DNA from 3 places in the Erwinia sp. genome. Region 3 is predicted to be linked to each of the others. Evidence: riboswitches for the same ligand, from Rfam matches in the RefSeq annotation. Region 3 holds a riboswitch; each other region holds the start of a gene.
What was found. Region 3 has a riboswitch for thiamine pyrophosphate ahead of thiC (phosphomethylpyrimidine synthase ThiC). Riboswitches for the same ligand answer to the same signal wherever they lie in the genome.

Region 1 (5,789 bases), on a different contig from region 3:
CAGCAGCCAGTCGGGGCTTTCGCTGTCGCTTAGATGGCCGCCTTTCATCAGTACCGCCTGACAGCCAAGCGCCAGCAGCGCCCTGCCCTGCTGCAGCATTTCGTGCTCGTTGCGCGCCGGTAAACAATCCAGCAGCGCGGCAGCTTCCGGCAGATTCGGGGTGATAATCGACACCTGCGGCAGCAGTTTTTCCCGCAGCGTCGCTACGGCGCGCCGCGAAAGCAGCGGATCGCCGCTTTTCGCCAGCATCACCGTATCCAGTACCCGCCAGGGAATAGCTGCCGTCGCCAATCCTGCAGCGACCGCTTCCACAATATCGCTGTCCTGCAACATGCCGATTTTCACGCTGTCGATGCGTACATCATCCAACACCGAGGCGAGCTGCGCCGCAACAAAGTCGGCTGCGATGGGATAGACGGCCTGCACACCGCAGGTATTTTGTGCCACCAGCGCGGTGATGACGCTGGTGCCGTAGGCCCCCAGCGCGGAAAACGTTTTCAAATCGGCCTGAATCCCGGCACCACCACTGGGATCCGTTCCGGCAATCGTCAGGGCATTGACTCTCATACGGCCTCCTTGTGCAGACCGTAAAGCGCATCAAGAAACAGCGGTTCAAAGGTGCCCGGCCCGCTGGCCGCTGCCGCTGCCTGCTCGCCCGCCTGGCTCATTACCCGACAGGCGGCAGCGATATGCAGCAGCCTGTCGCCCGGCAGCGCGCAAAACGCTGCCACTACGGCGGAAAGTGCACAACCCGTTCCCACCACCCGGGTCATCAGCGGAGACCCGCCCGATACCGCCAGCAGCCGCCGTCCATCGGTAACGTAGTCCGTTTCGCCTGTAACCACGACTACCGTACCGCCGGACTGCGCCAGCTGAATAGCGGCTTCAAGGGCAGCAGCCGGATCGTGCTGGCTGTCGACGCCGCGGCCGGAAACCGCCTGACGGGCCAGCGCCATAATTTCAGAGGCGTTGCCGCGAATGGCGGCAGGACGATAAGCCAGCAGCCGCTGGCAAAAATCGCTGCGAAAAGTCAGCGCGCCGACGGCAACCGGATCCAGCGTCCAGGGTCGGCCTGCCGCGGTCGCGCCTTCCACCGCGGCCAGCATCGCTTCGCTACGTGCAGCGGTCAGCGTGCCGACGTTGATCAGCACGGCATCTGCAATGGCGCTAAATTGTGCCGCTTCCACAGGTTCAGTCACCATGACGGGCGACGCGTCCAGCGCCAGCAGCACGTTGGCCGTCAGGCTTTGTACCACGTCATTAGTCAGGCAGTGAACCAGCGGTGACTGCTGGCGGAAAACGGCAAGAGAGGCGGCCGGACTGGCCGTATAGCGAGAAGGTTGGATCATAGCGCTCCCAACCGGCGATCAAGAAGGCGATGCAATAAAGCATCTGACTTCCCTCCGCTGGCATTATCCAGTTCAGGTTCAACGGGTATTTCTCAGCCTTCACAAGGAAGGGCACCCCGAGTCGTAGTGCTTGCCAGCATAGGGAAATGCGCCGTTTTACGCAAGCGCAGGACGCCTCGCTAACGCCTCGCGGGCAGGGGACAGCGGCAGCCCGATTGGTTTACGATAATGAAGAAAAAAACTGGAAACTGGCGGCCGTGCTGACCTCTGACGCGGCGTGGGCCCCTACTCCCTGCGTTCCTATATCCTCTTTATTCAGGATGATTTCGTCGCGCAGGCGATGGCGGCCAGCAGCGATCCCGATATCACTGACACTTAGAGCAACGGCACGTTGTACTGGCATAAAGACGCGGTTACCCAGGGTAAGGAGCGCTGGGCATGGCATGGCGTTAATGCGCTGACGCCGCCGCCGCCGCAAATCATGCTGAACTGGACAGCAGTAAAGATCAGCGCAGGCTGCAACAGTAAGGCGCCAACGACTGGCTGCTGGCTGGCGGCATGACGGTGAATTTCTGATTATTTACCGGCGGCCGCTTTTGCCGTCGGGATTTTTTGCGTCATAATCTCCGATCTCTTAGCGGCTTTTGATAAAGTTCGCCATCCTGTCCTGACGAGAAGTAAGATGACAAGACCGCTTAATGAACAATACGGCATCAGCGTTGCGGCGCTGCAAATGCTGCATTATCTCCAGCAGATAGCGCGCGGCGATCGCGCCTTCACCATTCGGGATACCGTGCTGAACAGCCGCTGCAACGTCACGCCGCCGGATAATTTCCGCCTGTTAGATCAGCTTTTTGAAGCAGGCAAAATCGACTACGACTACCGCGGGACGGGTATCGACAGCGAAAGGCACGTTAAGCCCGTTTGGGGAGACAACCGATGACGGTACGCGCCTTTATCGAAGCCGATCGTCCCTTTCTGCGCACGCTGTTTTTGGCTGCACGCAAGGCGAACTGGCACTGGCTCGACGGCAGCGACTGGCAGCTGGAGGATTTTGATCGGACGACGCTGGGCGAGCGCGTTCTGGTCGCCGAGCACGACGGCCACCGTACGGGATTTGCCGCCCTGCTGCCCGCTGACAATTTTCTGCACAGTTTATTTGTCGATCCTGCGTATCAGGGTCAGGGCATCGGCAGCGAGCTGCTGGACGCGGTGCAGGCAGGCTTTACCTCCACCGGCGCATTAAAATGCCTGAAGGCAAACAGCCGGGCGCTGGCTTTTTATCAGCGTCACGGCTGGCAGGTTATCAGCAGCGGCGAAGGCGACCAGGGAGAATATCTGCTGCTGCATTACGTGTTGTAAAACCTCTGAGAAGCCCGTCAGGCCACTGAAAAATTTAAGCACGGCGGCGTTTACTGCAGCGGGCTGGCTGGATAAACAGACCGTTCGCGCAGGGGCGGGTTAACGACATGTCGATCTGCCTTTGCCGCTGGCTATCAGCTTAACCACGGGCTGATACCGGGTACAAACAATCTTGCGGGCGCCCTATACGCCCGTCCCCCGTCAATTTGCCGTCACACTACGCGAAAAGCGATATCGTCCGGGATCACTTCGCCATCCCAATAAAGCTGGGCAGCGACCTGGCCGGCAAGCTGTCGATAAAGCCAGGTAAATTCGCTGTCGGGACGGCGTACCACCGTCGGCATTCCGTCGTCCAAATCTTCCCGCAGCGTAATATGCAGCGGCAGCTGACTTAGCAGGCGCGTATGGTACTGCTCGGCCAGCGCCAGCGCGCCGCCGCTCCCAAAGATCGGCTCGTGATGACCACACTGGCTACAGACGTGCACGCTCATGTTCTCAACGATGCCCAACACCGGCACGCTGACCTTTTCAAACATGACGATCCCCTTACGGGCGTCAATCAGCGCGATATCCTGCGGCGTGGTCACCACCAGCGCGCCGGTCACCGGCACGTTTTGCGCCAGCGTCAGCTGAATATCCCCCGTGCCCGGCGGCATATCCAGGATCAGGTAGTCCAGATCCGGCCACAGCGTTTCATTCAAAAGCTGCATGAGTGCTTTACTGGCCATCGGGCCGCGCCACACCATCGCGTTATCATCGGTCACCAGATAGCCGATAGAGTTGGTTGCCAGGCCATGCGCCATAATCGGCGCCATATGCGTGCCGTCCGGTGAAGTAGGCCGTTCGTTTTGCGTGCCGAGCATATCGGGAATCGACGGGCCATAGATGTCCGCATCCAGCAGGCCCACTTTCGCGCCTTCGGCCATTAACGCCAGCGCCAGATTCACCGCGGTGCTCGATTTACCCACGCCGCCCTTGCCGGAACTGACGGCAATCACATTTTTCACGCCCTTCACGCCCGGCTGATTCTTCACTCTTTTCAGCGTGGCGATATCCAGGCTCAGCTTCCAGCTAATAGCCGTAGCGTTAGTCAGCCGCAGCAGCTCCGCGCTGGCACTCTCTTTTAGCGCTTCAAAACCGCTGTGCCAGGGGAAAGGCATCAGCAGTTCAATATGCAGGGTGTTGTCCAACAGCGCGCAATGGTGCAGCGCTTTCAACGCGGTGAGATTGCGCCGCAGCGTCGGATGTTCAAACGTGGTTAAAACGCCCATCACTATCGCGCGCAGCGCTTCAGGTGAATGTGGGGATTGTTGCATCATCCCGGCTCCTTTTTTTCTGTGACGTTATTCAGAGCATATCAGATAAGGCAAGGCGGCAGGCAGTAAAAAACGGCACGGTCGGCGCGGCGTTGTTTACGCAGGCCGGGCCTTTCGGGTAACATCAGAACCCCCTATTTTAAACAGGTATAGCAAGTCTCACTATGACTCAAGTCGCGAAAAAAATATTGGTAACGTGCGCACTCCCTTACGCCAACGGTTCTATTCATCTCGGCCACATGCTCGAGCATATCCAGGCGGATATTTGGGTCCGTTACCAGCGAATGCGCGGCAACGAGGTTTACTTCATCTGTGCTGACGATGCGCACGGTACGCCAATCATGCTGAAAGCTCAGCAGATGGGCATCGCGCCTGAGCAGATGATTGCCGAAATGAGTCAGGAACATCAGAATGACTTTGCCGGTTTCAACATCAGCTACGATAACTATCACTCCACGCACAGCGACGAGAACCGCGAGCTGTCGGCGCTGATTTATACCCGTTTAAAAGAGAACGGTTTCATTAAGAACCGCACCATTTCACAGCTCTATGACCCGGAAAAAGGCATGTTCCTGCCGGATCGCTTTGTCAAAGGCACCTGCCCGAAATGTAAAGCGCCGGATCAGTATGGCGATAACTGCGAAGTCTGCAGCGCAACCTACAGCCCGACCGAACTGATCGATCCTAAATCCGTGGTTTCCGGCGCGACGCCGGTCCTGCGCGACTCCGAACATTTCTTTTTCGATCTGCCGGAGTTCAGCGCCATGCTGCAGGCCTGGACCCGTTCCGGCGCCCTGCAGGAGCAGGTGGCCAACAAAATGCAGGAGTGGTTCGAATCCGGTCTGCAGCAGTGGGATATTTCCCGTGATGCGCCCTACTTTGGCTTTGAAATCCCGGGTGCGCCGGGCAAATATTTCTACGTCTGGCTGGATGCGCCTATCGGCTATATGGGCTCGTTTAAAAACCTCTGCGACAAACGTGGCGACATCGATTTCGACGCTTTCTGGAAAAAAGATTCCGAGGCGGAGCTGTATCACTTTATCGGTAAAGATATTGTCTACTTCCACAGCCTGTTCTGGCCGGCGATGCTGGAAGGCAGCAACTTCCGCAAACCGAATAACCTGTTTGTCCACGGTTATGTGACGGTTAACGGGGCGAAAATGTCCAAGTCACGCGGCACCTTTATCAAGGCCAGCACATGGCTGCAGCACCTGGATGCCGATAGCCTGCGCTACTACTATGCCGCCAAGCTCTCTTCGCGTATCGACGATATTGACCTGAATCTGGAAGATTTCGTTCAGCGTGTGAATGCCGATATCGTCAATAAAGTGGTTAACCTGGCGTCCCGCAATGCGGGCTTTATCAACAAACGCTTTGGCGGTCAGCTCTCCAGCGAACTGGCCGATCCGGCTCTGTATCAGTCCTTTGTGGATGCTTCCGCCAGCATCGCGGAAGCCTGGCAAAGCCGTGAGTTTGGCCGTGCGGTGCGTGAAATCATGGCGATGGCGGACGTTGCAAACCGCTACGTTGACGAGCAGGCACCGTGGGTCGTGGCGAAGCAGGAAGGCCGCGATGCCGATCTGCAGGCAATCTGCTCGATGGGCATCAATATGTTCCGTGTGCTGATGACCTGGCTGAAGCCGGTGCTGCCTACGCTGAGCAAGCGCGCCGAAGCCTTCCTGAATCAGGAGCTAAGCTGGGACGGTATTGCGCACCCCCTGCGTGACCACACGCTTTCCACCTTTAAAGCGCTGTATAACCG
Region 2 (5,789 bases), on a different contig from region 3:
GCGCTTTGCTCAGCCGCTGGCTCACCACCACCAGGCCCAGGCAGCAGACCATTTGCAGCATCGCCAGAAGGGCCGCGCGGCCAGGATCGTAATCAAAGTTCAGCGCCTGAAAAATCGCCAGTTCAATGGTGGTGGCCTTGGGGCCGCCACCCAGCGCCAGCACGGTGGCAAAACTGGCGAAGCAGAGCATAAAGATCAGCGAACCCACCGGTAGCAGCTGGCGTCGTAGCCAGGGCCACTCGACCAGCCGAAACTGATGCCACCCCGTGATGCCCAGCTGCGCTGCCAGCTGACGCTGTTCGGCAGGAATTTGCTCCAGCGTTTGCAGCAGCAGTCTGGCGGCCAGCGGCAGGTTGAAAAAGGCATGCGCCAGCAAAATGCCCTGCAGCCCATAAGGCGTGAAGCGGTAGTCGACGCCCAGCCAGGCACAGAGCGTTGCCAGCCATCCTGTACGGCCATAGACGCTGAGGATACCGAAAACCGCGACCAATACGGGCAGCACCAGCGTCATAGCGCAAAGGCGCAGCACGATTTCGCGGCCCGGAAAGCGGCGACGATAGAGCGCCCGCGCCAGCGGCACGGCAGGCGTAAGCGCCAGCAAAGCAGAAAGAAAGGCCTGCCAGAAGGAAAAGCGCAGCACGTGCCACAGATAGCTGTCCTGCCAGAGCGCGCGCACGCTGACCGGCGCATTGTGCCCAAGCGCGATAAAAGCGAGCAGCGCCACGGTGACCAGTAGCGTGGCAGCAAGGCAGCCGGGAACGAGGCTGCCTGAAGGTTGACGGCGGGCTAGCGGCTGACGGCGCGTTGCCATTCGCTGATCCACTGGCTGCGATGGCTGGCGACGTCCTGCGACGAGTATTGCAGCGTGGTTTTCGGCAGAGGAAGCGTATCAAAACCAGCCGGGAGCTTGCCTGCTACGGCGGGATACATCCAGTTACCCTGCGGAATAGTCTGCTGGAAAGGTTTATCCAACATAAATTGCATAAACTTCTGTGCCAGCTGTGGCTGTTTGCTGGTTTTTAGCTGTCCGGCGACCTCCACCTGAAGGTAGTGACCTTCGCTGAAATCGGCGGCGGCATACTGGGTTTTTTTCTCTTCAATAAGGTGATAAGCAGGCGAGGTGGTGTAGCTCAGCACCATATCTGCTTCGCCCTTCAGGAACAGGCCATAGGCCTCGCTCCAGCCTTTGGTTACGGTAACGGTTTTCTGTGCCAGCTTCTGCCAGGCGGCGGGGGCATCATCGCCATAGACTTTCTGCATCCACAGCAGCAGGCCCAGACCTGGCGTACTGGTACGCGGATCTTCATAAATAATCTTCAGCGGCTGGTCGCCTTCGACTAATGCCTTAAGGCTTTTTGGTGGCGTCTTCAGCCGCGTTTTGTCGTAAACAAAGGCGAACCAGCCGTAGTCATAGGGAACGAAAGTACTGTTTGTCCAGCCACCCGGTACGGTGACGCTGCGGATATCAACACCGCTGGCGGCAAACAGGCCGGTTTTTTCCGCCGCATCCAGCAGGTTGTTATCCAGCCCCAGCACCACGTCGGCCCGGCTGTTTTTTCCTTCCATACGCAGACGGTTTAATAGCGCGACACCGTCGGGCAGCGTGACGTAGCGCAGCTCACAACCACAGTTAACCTCAAAAGCTTTTTTAATAGCCGGGCCGGGCCCCCATTCGGAAGAGAAAGAATCGTAGGTGTAAACCGTCAGCACGGGTTTGGCAGCAGCGGCAGAAAGCGAGCAAAGCAGCAGCAGAGGCAGGACTTTTTTTAGCACTTGGCGTTCCTTTATGGTCAGGCGACGCGCGATCTGAGCAGGTGAAGCACTCTCAAATCCCTACGCCGGTATTAGCCGGGTCAGGTTCGACGGGTTTATCTCAGCGTCGGCTGATGCCGCGCACCCCGTTGAGAACGAGTTATTCTAATGATTTCTGTAGAGTAGCGAAAGCGTCATGATTCGGGGGGCGCAAACCAGGCGGACTTGAAATCAAACCAGCCAAGCGTGTTCATGCGCACGCCGCGCATACTGCGTTCGCCTTCCAGCAATAGCCAGTGATGGAAAAGCGGATGAAGATAGCTGTCGGCCACCTGCTGCCTGCTCCAGTCGGCCAGCGACAATTGCTGTTCGCGCCAGCGCTGTGCATCCTGCTGCCAGTCAATCGGCACGCAGTGTTGCAGCAGTGGGATTTCATATAACAGGGCAAATAGTGAAAACTCAAGCGGTAGCGTAAAGTTAGCGCTGCCCAGCCAGATATCGCTCTGTGCCTCGCCCTGATGCCAGCGGGTATAATCGACCTGCTTCGTTACCAGCGCCACGCCCTGCGCAGCCAGCAGCGGCTGGAGAAGATTAGCGATGGCCTGATGCTCAAGATGATCGCCATACCAGGTCAGCGTGAGCGAGGTCAGGCCCGCCGGTTTTTCCGGCACGTCTAAATCGCGTCGATGATGCCAGCGCGGTAGCAGTCCGTAGGCCGGAAACCAGTAACGCTGATAGCCGGTTCCGGCATGGCTCAGCAGCGCTATCGGGTTGGCGATGGCGCTAACCCAGCGACGGATCTGCTCATCACGCCCCAGGGGCGAACGCTGGTCGAACAGCAGGAAATAGCAGCCCTCCTCAAGCCGGCTTTCCTCCGATTTTTCACCCACGCTGCCGCCTTCCAGCCTGACGCCCGAATAAACCAGCTCCTCGCTGATTTCCGGCAATACCCAAATATTGACCTCATCAAGCAGTGCGCGGTAGCCGAAATAGGCATCGAAGGCTTCAATTTTCAGCTGGCTTTGCTGATTGCGTACCACGGCGTAAGGCCCGGTCCCGATGGGCTGGCGACTGAAATCGGGCATAGCAGGCCACTCTTTCGGCACGATCAGTGCGCTTACCCCCGCCAGCAGCCAGGGCAGCCAGAGGTCAGGCTGATGCAGGTGGATATCCAGCGTCCAGGGAGTAGGAGAGTGAATCTGTGCAATGTTTGCAAAAAGCGGCTGGGCCCGCGTCCGTTCCAGCGTGGCAATCACATCCGCCATTTCCATTTCGCGGCCGTGATGAAAATGCACGGCGGGCCGTAAATAAAAGCGCCAGTGCCGTGAGGAAATCGTTTGCCAGTGATGAGCGATATCCGGCTCGATTTCCCCGTTTTCCTCATTTATACGGGTCAGACCGCTGAAAATCTGCCTGGCCAGATGCGTTTCCGAGCGGCGCAGCGCGGTCGCCGGGTTCAGGTTAAGCAGAGAACGATAATAGAGCACTCGCAGGATATGTTTACCCTGACGAAAGCTCCGGCCCAGATGAGAGAGCAGCATTTGCCGCACGGTATTTTTGTCGCCAACCAGCTGCACCAGCTGATCGATACGATCCTGCTCCAGCAGGTCTTCTGCCCGCTGCTGCTGAAGCGCAAGGCCCGTATAGTGAAACGTCAGCATCGAGCGTTTGCCGCGCCCGGCCTCGGCCTGCCACGTCAGCCAGCCTGCCTCTTGCATCGCGCCAAGTAGATTGCGCATGTGGCGACGTGAACAGCTGAGCTGAAGCGCCAGACTATCGAGTGTGGTAGCCTGCGGCTGACCCTCACAGCTTTGCCAGAGCCGGATAAACTGCTGTTGTAAACGTGTCGATTGCATAAAAGGGGAACTCTTTTTGAAAAGTCGCCTGTTTTTTCTGCCCCATATTAAGCCCATACTGCTTCACGATGAAAGGGCGGGAGGCATTCTTTTGAATGGCGCGCTTTCAAGACTTTATATCTGAGTAGGGTGTATTTTCACCAGCCAGCAGGCGTCTTGCCCGCTGGCTTTTTTCATTTTGCTTTTTCTTCTATGCTTGCTGTTTGCGCCTGCATGCAGGCCTCTTTTATTGCAAGGGATGTGGTATGAAATCGCTGCTAACGCGTCGCCGTCGTCTTAACCCTGTTTACCTGGCTTTTATGGCCGTCTCTTTTATGGTGGGGATTGCGGGTGCGCTGCAGGCCCCCACGCTGAGCCTGTTTTTGACGCGCGAAGTCGGCGAACGGCCATTCTGGGTGGGGCTGTTTTATACCGTGAACGCGATTGCCGGTATTGCCGTCAGCCTGCTGCTGGCGAAACGATCGGATGACCGTGGCGATCGGCGCATGCTGATCCTGTTTTGTTGCCTGATGGCGGTAGGGAATGCGCTGTTGTTCGCCTTCAATCGTCACTACCTGACGCTGATCACTTTTGGCGTGCTGCTGTCGGCGTTGGCCAGCGTTGCCATGCCGCAAATCTTTGCGCTGGCGCGTGAATATGCGGACAGCTCCGCGCGTGAAGTTGTAATGTTCAGCTCGGTTATGCGCGCCCAGCTCTCGCTGGCATGGGTAATTGGCCCACCGCTTTCCTTTGCACTGGCGCTGAACTACGGCTTTACCACCATGTTTTCCGTAGCTGCAGGGCTGTTTGTGCTCTGCATCGCGCTGATCTGGTTTGCGCTGCCCTCTGTGGCAAGGGTTGAACAGGCGCCGGACGTGGTGATCACCCAAATCAGCGCGTGGAAAAACAGGGATGTGCGCCTGTTATTTATCGCCTCGCTGCTGATGTGGACCTGCAACACTATGTATATTATTGATATGCCTCTGTATATCAGCAGCGTGCTGGGCCTGCCGGACAGGCTTGCGGGCCTGTTGATGGGCGTGGCGGCGGGCCTGGAGATCCCGGCGATGCTGCTGGCCGGGCACTACGTTAAACGTTTCGGCAAGCGCAATATGATGCTGTTTGCCGTGGCAGCAGGCGTGCTGTTTTATCTGGGTCTGGTGCTGTTCCACACGCGGGCCGCGCTGCTGGCGCTACAGATTTTCAACGCTATTTTTATCGGCATCATCGCCGGGATTGGGATGCTCTATTTTCAGGATCTGATGCCTGGCAGACCCGGGGCGGCCACCACGCTTTTCACTAATAGCATCTCAACCGGCGTGATCCTGGCAGGCGTACTACAGGGCGCGCTGGCAGAAACATTTGGCCACTATTCGGTTTACTGGGGCGCGCTGATCCTCTCGGTGGCGGCGCTGGCGATGTCGGCTAAGGTCAAGAATGTGTGAGGGAGGGGAAGCGGCCCTGGCGAAACGTGCGTGGACCGCTTTTAACCTGCTGGCGCTAGCGTAAAAAGGCCGGCTGGCGGCGTTCATAATCGCTGATGCTGGCGTCATGCTGCAGCGTCAGGCCAATACTGTCCAGCCCGTTAAGCAGGCAGTGACGGCGGAAAGCATCAATGCTGAAAGCATAATGCTTATCGCCCGCCACCACTTCCTGTTTTTCCAAATCCACGGTAAAGCGGATGCCCGGCTCGGCGGCCACCTGTTGGAAAAGCACCTCTACGTCTTCTTCGCTTAACGTGACCAGCAGCAGCTGGTTATTAAACGAATTATTGGCAAAAATATCGGCGAAATCGCTGCCGATGATCGCCCGAATGCCGTAGTCGGTGAGTGCCCAGGGGGCATGTTCGCGCGAAGAACCGCAGCCGAAGTTTTCCCGCGTCAGCATAATGCTGGCACCGCGGAAAACAGGCTTATTCAGGATAAATTCCGGATCGGGGATCTCTCCTTCCGCATCCTTATAACGCCAGTCGAAAAAAAGATTTCGGCCAAAGCCGGTGCGCGTCACCATCTGTAAAAACTGCTTGGGGATAATGGCGTCGGTATCGACGTTGGCGGCATCCATGGGCACCACTATACCCGTGTGCTGCGTAAATTTTGTCGCCATAATTACTCCTGGTTCAGCTCGCGTATATCGGCAAAATGCCCGGCTACCGCGGCGGCAGCGGCCATTGCCGGGCTGAGCAGGTGGGTACGTCCCCCG
Region 3 (14,504 bases):
CGCAGAAGACGTGCTGAAGCCGGGTACGGCCGACATCCTGCTGCCACGCAACACCCTGCTGCACGAACAGCAGTGTGACCTGTTGGAAGAGCACTCTGTCGACAGCCTGAAAGTCCGCTCCGTAGTAAGTTGTGAAACTGACTTCGGCGTGTGCGCCCACTGTTATGGACGCGATCTGGCACGTGGTCACATCATCAACAAAGGTGAGGCCATCGGCGTTATCGCAGCACAGTCCATCGGTGAGCCGGGTACACAGCTGACCATGCGTACGTTCCACATCGGTGGTGCGGCATCGCGTGCGGCTGCTGAATCCAGCATTCAGGTGAAGAACAAAGGTACCATTAAACTCTCTAACGCCAAGTCGGTAACCAACTCCGCAGGCAAACTGGTTATCACCTCGCGTAATACCGAGCTGAAAATGATCGATGAATTCGGTCGTACCAAAGAGAGCTATAAGGTGCCTTATGGTTCTACCATGGCGAAAGGCGACGGTGAGCAGGTTGCAGCGGGCGAGACCGTAGCAAACTGGGATCCACATACCATGCCGGTTATCACCGAAGTGAGCGGTTTCGTTCGCTTTACCGACATGATCGACGGCCAGACCATTACCCGCCAGACGGATGACCTGACCGGTCTGTCTTCTCTGGTGATCCTGGACAGCGCAGAGCGTACGTCCGGCGGTAAAGATCTGCGTCCTGCGCTGAAAATCGTTGATGCCAACGGCAATGATGTGATGATCCCAGGCTCCGATATGCCTGCTCAGTACTTCCTGCCGGGTAAAGCGATTGTGCAGCTGGAAGATGGCGTGAAAATCAGCTCGGGTGATACCCTGGCTCGTGTTCCGCAGGAATCCGGCGGTACCAAGGACATCACGGGTGGTCTGCCACGCGTTGCTGACCTGTTCGAAGCGCGTCGTCCGAAAGAGCCAGCAATCCTGGCGGAGATCAGCGGTATTATCTCCTTCGGTAAAGAGACCAAAGGCAAGCGTCGTCTGGTGATCACACCGGTTGACGGTAGCGATCCGTACGAAGAGATGATTCCGAAATGGCGTCAGCTGAACGTGTTCGAAGGTGAACGCGTAGAGCGCGGTGACGTGGTTTCCGATGGCCCGGAATCACCACATGACATTCTGCGTCTGCGTGGCGTGCATGCGGTGACCCGTTATATCACTAACGAAGTGCAGGAAGTTTACCGCCTGCAGGGCGTTAAGATTAACGATAAGCACATCGAAGTCATCGTTCGTCAGATGTTGCGTAAAGCAACCATCGCAAGTGCAGGCAGCTCCGACTTCCTGGACGGTGAGCAGGTTGAAGTTTCACGCGTTAAGATTTCTAACCGTGAACTGGAAAACAACGGCAAAATCGCAGCGACCTATATGCGCGATCTGCTGGGTATCACCAAAGCGTCACTGGCGACCGAATCCTTCATCTCGGCCGCTTCCTTCCAGGAAACGACGCGCGTACTGACCGAAGCAGCCGTTGCGGGCAAACGCGATGAACTGCGCGGCCTGAAAGAGAACGTAATCGTGGGTCGTCTGATCCCAGCCGGTACCGGTTACGCTTATCATCAGGATCGTATGCGCCGTAAAGCAGCAGGCGAAGCGCCTGTTGTTCCTCAGGTCACGGCCGACGAAGCGTCTGCCAGCCTGGCGGAACTGCTGAACGCAGGTCTGGGCGGCAACGACGATTAATCGTCTTTCTCGCTGACCCTAAAAACCCCACCTCGGTGGGGTTTTTTTATGCCTGAAACAAGATGATGTGTAGGTCAGGTAAGGTATCACCGTAAGAAAGCCGCTTCGAATAGCTGACTTACCTGTATCGCTTAATATCATCGCTGGTTAGCCCAATATCTCTTAGCTGTGCATCGCTCAACCGTGCTAATGCTTTGCGGCTGCGTGCCTGCTGTCGCCAGGCCAGCCAGAGCCGCCGCGGTAACCTGAACATCAGTACAAAGGGCGACGCTCTGAAAGGCTGCCCGCCTCTGTTTTCGTTAAATTCCATCCCCGTCTCCTCATTTCGCTGTACAACTATTCTGCGCGGCGGCCGGACAGGGATACAGATGCAATAATCACTTTTATTTAACATACAAACTGCGCGATAGTAGGTCTGAATGGTGTTTTGCCTGCGGATCTGTACTGGTTTCCCCTGTGAAAAGGAAAGTGAAAGCGATGACACGTTATGAGCATCTGGCTAATTTACTGGCACAGCGTATTAATCAGGGGCTTTATCTGTGCGGAGAACGTCTGCCGTCGGTCAGGGCGCTGAGCAAAGAGCATGGCGTCAGTATCAGCACTGTTCAGCAGGCTTACTATCTGCTGGAAGAGCAGCAGCTGATTACGCCTCAGCCTCGTTCCGGTTATTTCGTGACGCCGCATCAATCCGTACATCCTCTGCCTGCGCTGACGCGGCCGGTTCAGCAGCCTGTAGACATCACGCAGTGGGAAGCGGTGCTGCAGCAGCTTAGTACCCGGCAGGAACAGGGAATACTGCAGCTGGGGAGCGGTACGCCTAACCTGATACAGTCGACCCTGAAACCGCTGTGGAAAATTATCGGTCGTCTCGCCCAGCAACAGGACAGCAGGCTGCTGGAGTATGACAATATTTACGGCATGCCCGAGCTGCGCGAGCAGGTGGCCCGTCTGGCTATCGACAGCGGCTGCCAGCTCACGCCAGAAGAAATTGTTGTCACCAACGGCTGCCATGAAGCTTTATCGGTAGCGATTCGCGCCGTTTGTCAGGCGGGCGATATTGTGGCGGTAGAGTCGCCCACCTATCACGGTATTATGCAGACGCTGCGCGGCTTTGGCGTAAAGGTGATTGAGATTCCGACCGATTCGCAGACGGGCATCAGCCTGGAAGCGCTGGAGCTGGCGTTGGAGCAATGGCCTGTTAAAGCGGTAATTGTGGTACCCAACTGTAACAATTCGCTGGGCTTTATTATGCCGGAGCGACGTAAGCGTGCCTTGCTGGCACTGGCACAGCGCTTTGATATCGCCATTATTGAGGACGATGTCTATGGCGAACTGGCCTGGGAGTACCCGCGGCCGCCGACGATAAAATCCTTCGACAGTGATGGCCGCGTGCTGCTCTGCAGCTCGTTTTCCAAAACGCTCGGACCCGGGCTACGCGTAGGCTGGGTCGTGCCGGGCCGTTATCTGGACCGTGTGCTGCATATGAAATATATCGTCACCGGTTCGGGTGTGCAGCACACGCAGCTCGCGGCCGCGGAGTTTGTCCGGCAGGGCTACTATCCTGCCCATCTCCGCCGTATGAGGCAGTACTACCGGCGTAACCTGGATATATTTACCGCTGCCGTCTTACAGTATTTCCCCTGCGGCATCTGCGTTACGCGTCCGCAAGGCGGCTATCTCCTGTGGATTGAGCTACCGGAAGCCGTGGATACGGTAAAGCTGAGTAAGCAGATGCGCGATGAGAGCGTGCAGATCGCTGTTGGGTCGCTGCTTTCCGCCTCGGGCAAATATCAAAACTGTTTGCGCCTTAATTACGGCCTGCCTTTTACGGCAGAGACGGAAAGAGCGTTGGTCACGCTGGGATCCGCCATTGAACAGGCTTTCGAGGCGGCGCTTCCCGGTATCGTTGCGGAGTGAGGGGCAGGCCCGAGAGGAAAAAATTAACGGGCTTGGGCGCGGCTTCTTACAACGCCAACAGCGATTCTATTTATCTTGCCAGCGCCAGTCATAACCAGAGTTGATTTGTGGAACACGCTTCGGGTATTTATTGTCCTTTTCTATTTTTACGTTAAAAAATAGAAGGTAAGGAAAGGCTAATTAATTATTTATAGGAATTTTCAGGGGTACGGTAGTCGCATTTATATTATATATATTTTTTTGATTTGTATTCTTTTCCTGAGCTTTCTCTTAAATGCATTCAGGCTCTGCGCTTAATATTGAGATGTCTATCCCATCTTGTTAAATTAATATAAATTCCCGCTGCCGGCCACGCGGCGCACTTCCCTGTCGTCGCTCAGCACTGTCAGCCAGCTGCTGTGAGGTATTATGAATAAAAATAAGATAAAGGCCATGGTGCGCCCGGCCATGAAAAATGCGGTTTCGCTACGTCTGCGTGTTGAAAAAGCCTTACTGAAAAGAAAAAAATTAGCGGAATATAATCCTGCTCTGGAACAGGATATGGATATTATTGTTCATAACAGAATATCCGGTGACATTCCTGAAAGGGTCTGGATGTTTTGGGCAGGCTCAACATTGCCGAAAGAAATTCAGAGTTTCGTTGATAAGGTCTCGCGTGAGAACCCTGAATGGTCGGTCACGGTGGTCAATGACGCGAATCTGTCGCACTATCTGCCCGACCTGGTCTTTACACGTCAGGATATGTTGGTGGCGCACAGAAGCGACGTTATTCGTCTGGAGTTGCTGTATAAATACGGTGGCGTTTGGATGGATGCCAGCGTGATACTGAACCGTACGCTGGATGAGTTTCTGGCAGTTAACGGCAATCAGCGTTATGACATGGTCGCGTTTTATCGCGATGTCTCCACTGTCGATCGGCGCTATCCGGTGATTGAAACCTGGTTTATGGCCGCACCGAAAAAGAACTCGTTTATTGCCAGCTGGCTAAGCTATTTCCGTCCTATTCTCACCCTGGGCGCGGAAGAAATGTTTAAACAACTTCAGCAGCTGCCCAATTATCAGGAGCTGGTGCAGAAAATCACCGACCCGCAATATCTTATCCTGAATATTACGCAGCAGCAGGCGCTGCGCGAATATAATGATTACAATTTTTATTTAAGAAAGTGCGAGGCTAATGCGCTTTATTATCAGCGCCTGGTGAGCTGGGATGCCGTACAGCTTAGCCGTATGCTGATGATCGATCGTTTGCCCGACGTTTTGCCGCCTATCGTCAAGCTGACCGGACTGGATCGGAAATATCTCAGCACCAACTTACGTTATGGTGCGGTAAATAAGGACAGTTTACTGGGGCAGGTGCTGTTTGCGGATGTGCCCGACAGGCTGCCGAATGTGCCAGACATGCCGATGCCCGGCATGTCCGGCAGTGCAGGCGCTTAGGCTCTTCCCAGCCAGCTGTCCCAGTCTTTCCAGACGGGCTGCATGCCGGCGCGAATCAGCGCTTCGGCAACCTGCTGCGGAGGGCGATTATCGTGCGGTGAGAATTGTTCCAACTCGCTTTGCCCGTCGGCATAGCCGCCGGGCTGCGTTTTTGAAAAAGCACTCACCGTATTGATCGCCAGCGGTACCACTTTGTCACGGAACTGCGGCGATTCGCGCGTTGACAGCGACTGCTCCACTTCCGGTGCAAACAGGCGAAACGCGCAGATAACCTGTACCAGCTGGGCTTCATCCATGATTGAGGCAGGCTGAATGCCGCCGGCACAAGGCCGCAGGCGAGGAAAAGCCACTGAATAGCGGCTTTGCCAGTAGGTTTTTTGAAGCCACAGCAGATGTTCCGCCATCATATAGCAGTCGGTGCGCCAGCTGTCGGAAAGGCCGATAAGCGCACCCAGCCCAATCTTATCAATACCCGCGCGCCCTAATCTGTCCGGCGTTTCCAGCCGGAAGAAAAAATCCTGCTTATTGCCTTTGAGATGATGCTGACCGTATACCGTCGGATGATAAGTTTCCTGATAGACCAGCACGCCATCCAGGCCCAGCTTTTTCAGTTCCGCGTAGTCCTGCTGGCCCAGCGGCTGGACTTCCATCATCAGCGAGCTGAAATGCGCGCGAATAGCAGGCAGATGGCGCCGGAAATAGTCCATGCCGACTTTCGCCTGGTGTTCGCCAGTGACCAGCAACAGTTGATCGAATCCCATCGCCCTGATCGCCAGACACTCGCGTTCTATCTCCTGTGCATCCAACGTTTTACGCTTGATACGATTGCTCATTGAGAAGCCGCAATAGGTACAATCGTTAGCACAAAGATTGGAGAGGTAAAGCGGAACGAAAAGGTTAACAGCGTGCCCAAAGCGCTGGCGTGTCAGTCGCTGTGCCTGACGAGCCATGGGTTCCAGCCAGGCTTGCGCGGCAGGTGACAACAGCGCCATCAGCTCCTCGCGGCCTACCACAGGGGCATTGAGCGCCCGTACCACGTCTGCGGAAGTTTTGCTGTTGATACGCAGGCGAATATCGTCCCAGTCCAGCTGCTCCCATTGCGCGACAAAGCTTTTCATAAGGTCGCTCCGCTTTGCAAAAAGCTGGTCAGCGGGCTGGTGGCGACGGCCTGCTGCTGACGGCTTCCCAGTCCACTCTGCCGCGCCAGCTCGCCCGCTTCTACGGCCAGGCGGAAGGCGCGCGCCATCTGAACAGGGTCGCGGGCGGAAGCCATAGCGGTATTCACCAGTACCGCATCGGCACCCATTTCCAGTGCTTCGCTGGCATGACTGGGCGCGCCAATGCCGGCATCAATCACCACGGGAACGCTGGCCTGTTCGATAATGATGGCCAGTAAATCACGTGTTTTCAGTCCCTGATTGCTACCAATCGGTGCGCCAAGCGGCATGACCGCGGCACAGCCCGCTTCCTCAAGCCTTTTACACAACACTGGATCGGCATGGCAGTAGGGCAGAACGGTAAAGCCTTCTCGTACCAGCGTCTCCGCCGCCCTGAGCGTTTCTACGGCATCGGGCAGCAGATAACGGGCATCAGGATGGATTTCCAGCTTCACCCAGTGCGTGCCCAGGGCCTCCCGCGCCAGGCGGGCGGCAAAAATGGCTTCTTCGGCGGTTTTCGCGCCTGAAGTATTGGGAAGAAGCTGCACGCCCAGCTGGCGTAAAGGCGCCAGAATACCGTCATCACCCCCACGTAAATCTACGCGCTTCATTGCCATCGTCACCAGCTGCGTACCGGACGCCTGCAGGGCACTGAGCATAACCGCAGGACTGGAAAATTTACCGGTGCCGGTAAACAGGCGCGAAGAAAAGGTCTTATCAGCAATTTGTAGCATATCAGCCTCCGGCGATGGCCTGGAAAATAACCAGACTGTCGCCTTCCTGTAAAAGATAGTCAGGCCAGCGGTCTCGCGGCACAATCCGCTGATTCACGGCCAGTGCGGTGCCGGAGGGGCTATGGCAAAGCTGCTCCAGCAAGACGGTCAGGGTCAGCGGCGCGGCAAAAACGTGTGGCTCATCATTAATGATGATGTTCACGAGGGCCTCCGCATACCGGGCAGCCTGGGTTGCGCTCCAGTTCAAGCGTGCGCCAGGCCTGCGTTTTACCATCAAACAGCCGCAGCTTACCGTCCAGCGCCGACGGCTGACCGGCCAGCATCTTCAACGCTTCCAGCGCCTGAAGCGTGCCCATCACGCCGACGACCGGCCCGAGCACGCCTGCGGTACGGCAGTTGCGCTGCGGCTCCGTTTCATCAGGCCACAGGCAGCAATAGCAACCCTGATGGAAAGGCGGGGCGAGCACCATTATCTGACCGCTGAAGCCCACCGCACTGGCGCTGATTAGCGGCGTGCTGGCTGTCACACAGGCAGCATTAACGGCGTGACGCGTCTGCATATTGTCACTACAGTCCAGAACCAGATCGGCAGACTGCACCTCTTCCTGCAGCGTAACGGCATCCATGCGCTGCTCAAGCGCTATGAACTCAACCTGAGGGTTCAGCGCCTGTAAACGATCCTTCGCCAGGACCGCCTTTGGCTGGCCTGTATCGCTGCTGCGGTAAAGGATTTGGCGCTGCAAATTACTGATATGCAGCTTATCGTCATCAGCCAGCAGCAGTTTGCCCACGCCCGCAGCCGCAAGATAAGCTGCGGCTGGTGAACCTAAACCCCCCAGTCCGACAATCAGCACGCTGGCCGCCAGCAGCTTTTCCTGAGCCTGTGGGCCAAACTCTTCCAGCAGCAGCTGGCGGCTGTAGCGCATAAAATCGCCGTCGCTAAGCATGGAGTGGCCCTCCGCTGCCGGCCAGTGACAGCAGCTGCGCGGTAGCGGCCTGCCAGTCGGCAGCCTGGGTAATGGCGCTGACCACGGCGATACTGCCAACGCCGGTAGCGAGTACCTCAGGCGCTCGCGCCAGCGAAATGCCGCCGATAGCAACGGTTGAGATGCCCTTGAGCCGCCCGACATGCCGCTTCAGTTCCTGAAGCCCCTGGGGGGCAGAAGGCATGACTTTTGTCCGGGTAGGGAAGACGTGTCCCAGCGCAAGATAAGAAGGGCGCTCGGCCAGCGCGCGATCCAGTTCCACATCGTCATGCGTGGATAATCCCAGGCGCAGCCCGGCACGGTGGATCGCATCCAGATCGGCACTATCCAGATCCTCCTGGCCCAAATGGATGCCATAAGCGTCATGCTTAATCGCCAGCCGCCAATAATCGTTGATAAACAGACGGGCCTGGTAGCGTTTACCCAGCGCGATAGCCGTTGCTACATCTTCTGCTACCGCGTCTTCGGGTAAATCTTTAATGCGTAGCTGGAGGGTTCGTACACCAGCTGCGAGCAGACGTTCAATCCAGACCACGCTGTCCACCACCGGATAAAGTCCCAGTCTGGCCGCCGTTGGGGGAAAAGCGGCACGGCTCATATGTTTTCCTCCGGCTTCAGTGCATCGGCAGCGTGATAAAGTTCGCCACCACGATCGCGGAACGCCTGCGACATTTCCGCCATGCCTATTGCGATCGGCTGCGCTTCCGCTTCCTGCTTTGCGGCGTACTCACGGACTTCCTGAGTGATCTTCATTGAACAGAATTTCGGGCCGCACATAGAGCAGAAATGGGCGACCTTGCCGGACTCCTGCGGCAGCGTTTCATCATGGAAAGCGCGGGCAGTATGCGGATCCAACGCCAGGTTAAACTGATCTTCCCAGCGGAATTCAAAGCGCGCTTTCGACATGGCGTTGTCACGGATCTGCGCGCCCGGATGGCCTTTGGCAAGATCGGCTGCGTGGGCAGCAATCTTGTAGGTAATCAATCCCTGCTTTACATCTTCTTTGTTCGGCAGGCCCAGGTGCTCTTTCGGCGTGACGTAGCACAGCATGGCGCAGCCAAACCAGCCAATCATCGCCGCGCCAATACCGGAAGTGAAATGGTCGTAGCCTGGCGCAATATCGGTAGTCAGCGGGCCGAGGGTATAGAAAGGCGCTTCATGGCAGTGCTCAAGCTGCTCGGTCATATTGCGTCTGATCATTTGCATCGGCACATGTCCCGGGCCTTCAATCATCACCTGCACGTCATACTCCCAGGCAATTTTTGTCAGTTCGCCCAGCGTGCGCAGCTCGGCAAACTGCGCCTCGTCATTGGCATCCTGTATCGAGCCGGGGCGCAGGCCGTCGCCCAGCGACAGCGAGACATCGTAAGCGGCACAGATCTCGCAGATATCACGAAAGCGTTCGTAGAGAAAGCTTTCACGATGATGCGACAGGCACCACTTCGCCATAATGGATCCCCCACGCGAAACGATGCCGGTCAGGCGTTTTGCCGTCATCGGCACATATCGCAGCAGCACGCCCGCATGAATAGTGAAGTAATCCACGCCTTGTTCAGCCTGCTCCAGCAGCGTGTCGCGGAACACTTCCCAGTTGAGGTTTTCCGCCACGCCGTTAACCTTTTCCAACGCCTGATAGATGGGCACCGTGCCAATCGGCACCGGACTGTTGCGCAGGATCCACTCGCGGGTTTCATGAATATTCCGCCCGGTAGAGAGGTCCATTACCGTATCCGCCCCCCAGCGCACCGACCAGACCAGCTTTTCGACTTCTTCCTCGATGGAGGAACTGACCGCAGAGTTGCCGATATTGGCGTTAATTTTCACCAGAAAATGGCGGCCGATAATCATCGGCTCCGATTCAGGATGGTTGATATTGGCCGGGATAATAGCGCGTCCGGCGGCCACCTCCTGCCGAACAAAATCGGCGGTGATGTTTTCCGGCAGCCTTGCGCCGAAGCTCTCTCCCGGATGCTGTTGCAATAGCGCTTCGCTGCGAATGCGTTCGCGGCCCATATTTTCGCGCAGTGCAATAAATTCCATTTCCGGCGTGATAATGCCCTGGCGTGCGTAGTGAAGTTGGGTGACGCGGCGGCCAGCCTGTGCGCAACGCGGACGGGGCAAATTATCAAAGCGCAGATGATCCAGTCCTGCGTCCGCCAGGCGCTGCTGCGTATAAACAGAACTCAGTTGCTCAATCGATTGCGTATCGGCACGTTCTGCAATCCAGCTTTCGCGCAGCCTGGCGATGCCGGCATGGACGTCAATAACGGCGTCGGGATCGCCATAAGGTCCGGCGGTATCGTAAACCGGTACTGGCTCGTTTTCTTCGAACAGCGGGTTTTCTTTACTGCCGCCAACAGGGGTGGGCGAGAGCTGAATTTCACGCATCGGCACGCGCAGATCGGCTCGCGATCCGGTCAGATAAATACGTTTGGAATGGGGGAAGGCGGTGCCTTGTAAAGCGGCGATAAACTGTTGGGCTTCAGCGCGCTGTTCGCGTCGGTTGGATTTCTTAACCTGGGTAGACATAGCAAGTTCCTGACTTAAGGGAAATTTGCTTGTCCGGAGTTCGGAGGAGTAAGCGCGGGGCCGATAGCCCCAACCTGGATCTTTACTCTTGTTCCCTTCGCAGGTTCTAACCTGATCAGGTTCCGCGGATCCCGAATTAACGGTCTCAGCCCCGAGGGGCACTCCGACAAGAAGACATCTGGCTTTCGCCAGGGGCAATCATCTGATTGCCTTTTCAGCATAAAGGGACGTTATGGAAAGCTCAAGAATTTAAACGGAGAACTTTTCAGGCAGGACGGGCCATTGCAGAATCATTGGCTGCGGGCTTCCCCATATACTTTTCCAGCGCCAGCTGAATGAATTTATCTTCCAGCGTGAAGCGGGCTTCCAGCGCTTCGCCGACAATCGACAGCGCCTGCTGGAATTCCAGATAGTTATCGTGATCGATGGCGTTTTCCAGGTGCGCGTCGTAAATACCCATAATCTGTTCGGTATTGGACTGTAGGGAAGGATAAATCAGCGCCGCTTTGGCCAGCTGCTCGGTTCCTTCCATTTCCTGAATAAAGCGCTCGTATGCCGTAAAGTGGCCAGTTGAGAGATAATCAACCAGGCTTTGACAGAAGTTATCCAGCGCCTCTTCGTCGAGCGTGGTCAGCGATTCTTTGTTAGGCTTCATGCCAACCATTTGATAATAAGCAACTAACAGCTGCTTGCGTGAGTGAAGGCAAAAGTCTACCAGTTCGCTGCATCCGCCTACGCGCGAGGCCAAAACTTCCAGCTGGTCAAGCATGAGTGACTCCAAAAAGTGTTATTTTAACTGTCTATCCCAATCCGGTAAGTGCGTGAAGTGAGGATGAGCAATTTATGGAACTTGAGATTTCAAGCGTAGACGCTGGCTGGTGGATTGTCAGCCACGAACAGAAAATTTGGCTGCCAAAAGGTCAATTACCGTACGGAAATGCACAAGATTTAGGCCTGGTCGGCTCGAAGGGTGCACCGATAGGGGAGTGGCAGGGTGAACCGGTAAGGCTGATTAACGAAAATCGGCCAGAAGGAATGGCATCGCTGCGACAGCTGCTCGATCAGGATCCCGCGCTGTTTCAGCTGGCGGGACGCGGTATTCAGCTGGCGGAATTTTACCGCTCGCACCAGTGGTGCGGTTACTGCGGCCATTCGATGTCTCGCAGTAAAACGGAATGGGCCTGCCTGTGCAGTCATTGCCGCCAGCGCTACTATCCGCAAATTGCGCCCTGTATCATCGTAGCTATCCGGCGTGATGATGAGATCCTGCTGGCACAGCATACCCGACACCGCAACGGCATCTACACGGTGCTGGCTGGTTTTGTTGAGGTGGGTGAAACGCTGGAGCAGACCGTGGCGCGCGAAGTCATGGAAGAGAGCGGCATCCGGGTGAAAAACCTGCGCTATGTTTCTTCGCAGCCCTGGCCTTTCCCGCAGTCCCTGATGATGGCATTTATGGCCGATTACGACAGTGGCGAGATCAACATCGATCCTAAAGAGCTGCTGGACGCTAACTGGTATCGCTTCGACGCTTTGCCGTCGCTGCCGCCAGCGGGAACGGTGGCGCGTCGACTGATAGAAGACACCGTCGCGCTCTGCCGCGCCGCTGTGGAATAACTGATATACTGTGCGTCTGAATGAAAAAGAGTCCTGAAGATGAGTGAACTGAAGAACGATCGTTATTTGCGTGCTCTGCTGCGTCAGCCGGTAGACGTTACGCCCGTGTGGATGATGCGTCAGGCCGGACGGTATTTGCCGGAATACAAGGCGACGCGCGCCCAGGCCGGCGACTTTATGTCGCTGTGTAAAAATGCTGAGCTGGCCTGTGAAGTCACGCTGCAACCGCTGCGTCGCTACGCGCTGGACGCGGCGATCCTCTTCTCTGATATCCTGACCATCCCGGATGCGATGGGGCTGGGACTCTATTTTGAAGCGGGCGAAGGGCCACGCTTTTCTTCCCCTGTCACCTGCCGTGCGGACGTAGAAAAACTGCCCGTTTTCGATCCCGAGCAGGAGCTGGGCTATGTGATGAATGCCGTGCGCACCATCCGTAAAAATTTACAGGGCGCGGTGCCGTTGATTGGTTTTTCCGGCAGCCCGTGGACGCTGGCGACCTATATGGTCGAAGGCGGCAGCAGTAAAGCCTTTACCAAACTGAAAAAGATGATGTACGCCGAGCCGGAAACCCTGCACCTGATGCTGGATAAGCTGGCCGACAGCGTGACGCTTTATCTGAATGCCCAGATCCGTGCGGGCGCGCAGTCGGTGATGATTTTCGATACCTGGGGCGGAGTCCTTACCGGGCGCGATTATCTGCAATTCTCTCTGCACTACATGCACAAAATCGTTGATGGCCTGCAGCGTGAAAATGACGGTCGCCGCGTGCCCGTTACGCTGTTTACCAAAGGTGGCGGTCAGTGGCTGGAAGCGATGGCGGAAACCGGCTGCGATGCACTTGGTCTGGACTGGACCATGGATATTGGCGAGGCACGTCGACGCGTCGGTCACAAGGTGGCGCTGCAAGGCAACATGGATCCTTCTATGCTTTATGCCTCTCCTGCCCGAATTGAGCAGGAAGTCGCGGGTATTCTTCAGAGCTTCGGCAACGGCACGGGCCACGTGTTCAACCTGGGTCACGGCATTCATCAGGATGTCCCACCGGAACACGCGGGTGCTTTTGTGGAGGCCGTCCACAAACTGTCAGGACAGTATCACCAGGATTAATTATGGATATACAGGCATTAAAGCAGGAACAGACGACGCGTGCGGCAGAAGTGGTACGCGCCGATGATTTTGACGTAATGCCGCCACGCTATATCGCCGGGGCGGATGTGGGATTTGAGCAGGGCGGTGAGGTCACGCGCGCCGCGTTGGTGTTGCTGGAATATCCCTCGCTGAAGCTGATTGAGCATCGCGTCGCGCGGATAGCGACCACCATGCCCTATATTCCCGGTTTTCTCTCGTTTCGTGAATATCCTGCTCTACTGGCCGCCTGGGAGCAGCTGGAGCAAAAACCCGATCTGCTGTTTGTGGATGGTCAGGGCATTGCGCATCCTCGCCGCCTTGGCGTTGCCAGCCATTTTGGCCTGCTGGTGGATGTGCCGACTATCGGCGTGGCGAAAAGCCGGCTGTGCGGCAAGTTCGAGCCGTTAGGCGACGAGCCGGGTTCCCGGCAGCCGCTGATCGATAAGGGCGAGCAGATTGGCTGGGTATTGCGCAGCAAAAAACGCTGCAATCCTCTGTTTATTTCGCCGGGCCACCGCGTCAGCGCCGATACAGCGCTGCACTGGGTTGAAACCTGCCTGCAGGGCTACCGCTTGCCGGAACCGACGCGCTGGGCCGATGCCGTAGCGTCCAACCGGCCTGCTTTCGCCCGTCTGGGCACTCTGCTATAACGGTGTGAGGCGCGGGCTTTTCGGTTACACTGCAGCCCGCGCACTTTTGTTTAAGAGATCCCAACATGTTACGTAATCCGATTCACCTGCGGCTGGAAAAACTGGAAAGCTGGCAGCACGTTACTTTTATGGCCTGCCTGTGCGAGCGTATGTATCCCAATTACTGGGCATTTTGCCGTCAGACCGGGTTTGGCGACGGCCAGATCTATCGCCGCATTCTCGATCTGGTCTGGGAAACGCTGCTGGTGAAAGATGCCAAAGTGAATTTTGACTCGCAGCTGGAAAAGTTTGAAGAGGCCATCCCGGCGGCGGCGGATTACGATCTGTACGGCGTTTACCCTGCTATTGATGCCTGTGTGGCGCTGAGCGAACTGCTGCACTCTCGCTTAAGCGGTGAAACGCTGGCACATGCGATTGCCGTTAGCGAAGCTTCAATCACGTCTGTTGCCATGCTGGAAATGACTCAGGCTGAACGCGAAATGACCGAGGAAGAGCTAAAAGCGAATCCCGCGGTCGAAGAAGAATGGGACATCCAGTGGGAGATTTTTCGCCTGCTCAGTGCCTGTGAGGAAAGGGATCCGGAACTGATAAAAGGACTGCGTTCTGACCTGCGGGAATCAGGGATCAGTAATATCGGTATAAATTTTCAGCAGTAAGGC

Region 1: it holds a riboswitch for thiamine pyrophosphate, as region 3 does, so the genes downstream of both, thiM (hydroxyethylthiazole kinase) here and thiC (phosphomethylpyrimidine synthase ThiC) in region 3, are expected to answer to the same signal.
Region 2: it holds a riboswitch for thiamine pyrophosphate, as region 3 does, so the genes downstream of both, thiB (thiamine ABC transporter substrate binding subunit) here and thiC (phosphomethylpyrimidine synthase ThiC) in region 3, are expected to answer to the same signal.

What each region holds. Positions count from the first base shown of each region.
Region 1 covers NZ_DALZCD010000006.1:14,894-20,682, reverse strand. The annotation lists gene thiD (bifunctional hydroxymethylpyrimidine kinase/phosphomethylpyrimidine kinase) at 1-567, opposite strand, end outside; gene thiM (hydroxyethylthiazole kinase) at 564-1,349, opposite strand; TPP riboswitch at 1,382-1,478, opposite strand; gene RTK32_RS01085 (hypothetical protein) at 1,741-1,911, shown strand; gene RTK32_RS01080 (hypothetical protein) at 2,032-2,292, shown strand; gene RTK32_RS01075 (GNAT family N-acetyltransferase) at 2,289-2,711, shown strand; gene apbC (iron-sulfur cluster carrier protein ApbC) at 2,924-4,030, opposite strand; gene metG (methionine--tRNA ligase) at 4,192-5,789, shown strand, end outside.
Region 2 covers NZ_DALZCD010000248.1:194-5,982, reverse strand. The annotation lists partial or broken gene thiP (thiamine/thiamine pyrophosphate ABC transporter permease) at 1-811, opposite strand, end outside; gene thiB (thiamine ABC transporter substrate binding subunit) at 787-1,773, opposite strand; TPP riboswitch at 1,813-1,911, opposite strand; gene sgrR (HTH-type transcriptional regulator SgrR) at 1,947-3,608, opposite strand; gene RTK32_RS17180 (sugar efflux transporter) at 3,854-5,032, shown strand; gene leuD (3-isopropylmalate dehydratase small subunit) at 5,088-5,693, opposite strand; partial or broken gene RTK32_RS17170 (aconitase family protein) at 5,696-5,789, opposite strand, start outside.
Region 3 covers NZ_DALZCD010000030.1:4,238-18,741, forward strand. The annotation lists gene rpoC (DNA-directed RNA polymerase subunit beta') at 1-1,690, shown strand, start outside; gene RTK32_RS04000 (DUF1127 domain-containing protein) at 1,809-2,084, opposite strand; gene RTK32_RS04005 (PLP-dependent aminotransferase family protein) at 2,168-3,607, shown strand; gene RTK32_RS04010 (capsular polysaccharide synthesis protein) at 4,016-5,044, shown strand; gene thiH (2-iminoacetate synthase ThiH) at 5,041-6,162, opposite strand; gene RTK32_RS04020 (thiazole synthase) at 6,159-6,935, opposite strand; gene thiS (sulfur carrier protein ThiS) at 6,937-7,137, opposite strand; gene RTK32_RS04030 (HesA/MoeB/ThiF family protein) at 7,121-7,882, opposite strand; gene thiE (thiamine phosphate synthase) at 7,875-8,519, opposite strand; gene thiC (phosphomethylpyrimidine synthase ThiC) at 8,516-10,450, opposite strand; TPP riboswitch at 10,526-10,626, opposite strand; gene rsd (sigma D regulator) at 10,716-11,219, opposite strand; gene nudC (NAD(+) diphosphatase) at 11,294-12,067, shown strand; gene hemE (uroporphyrinogen decarboxylase) at 12,107-13,174, shown strand; gene nfi (deoxyribonuclease V) at 13,177-13,845, shown strand; gene RTK32_RS04065 (YjaG family protein) at 13,911-14,501, shown strand.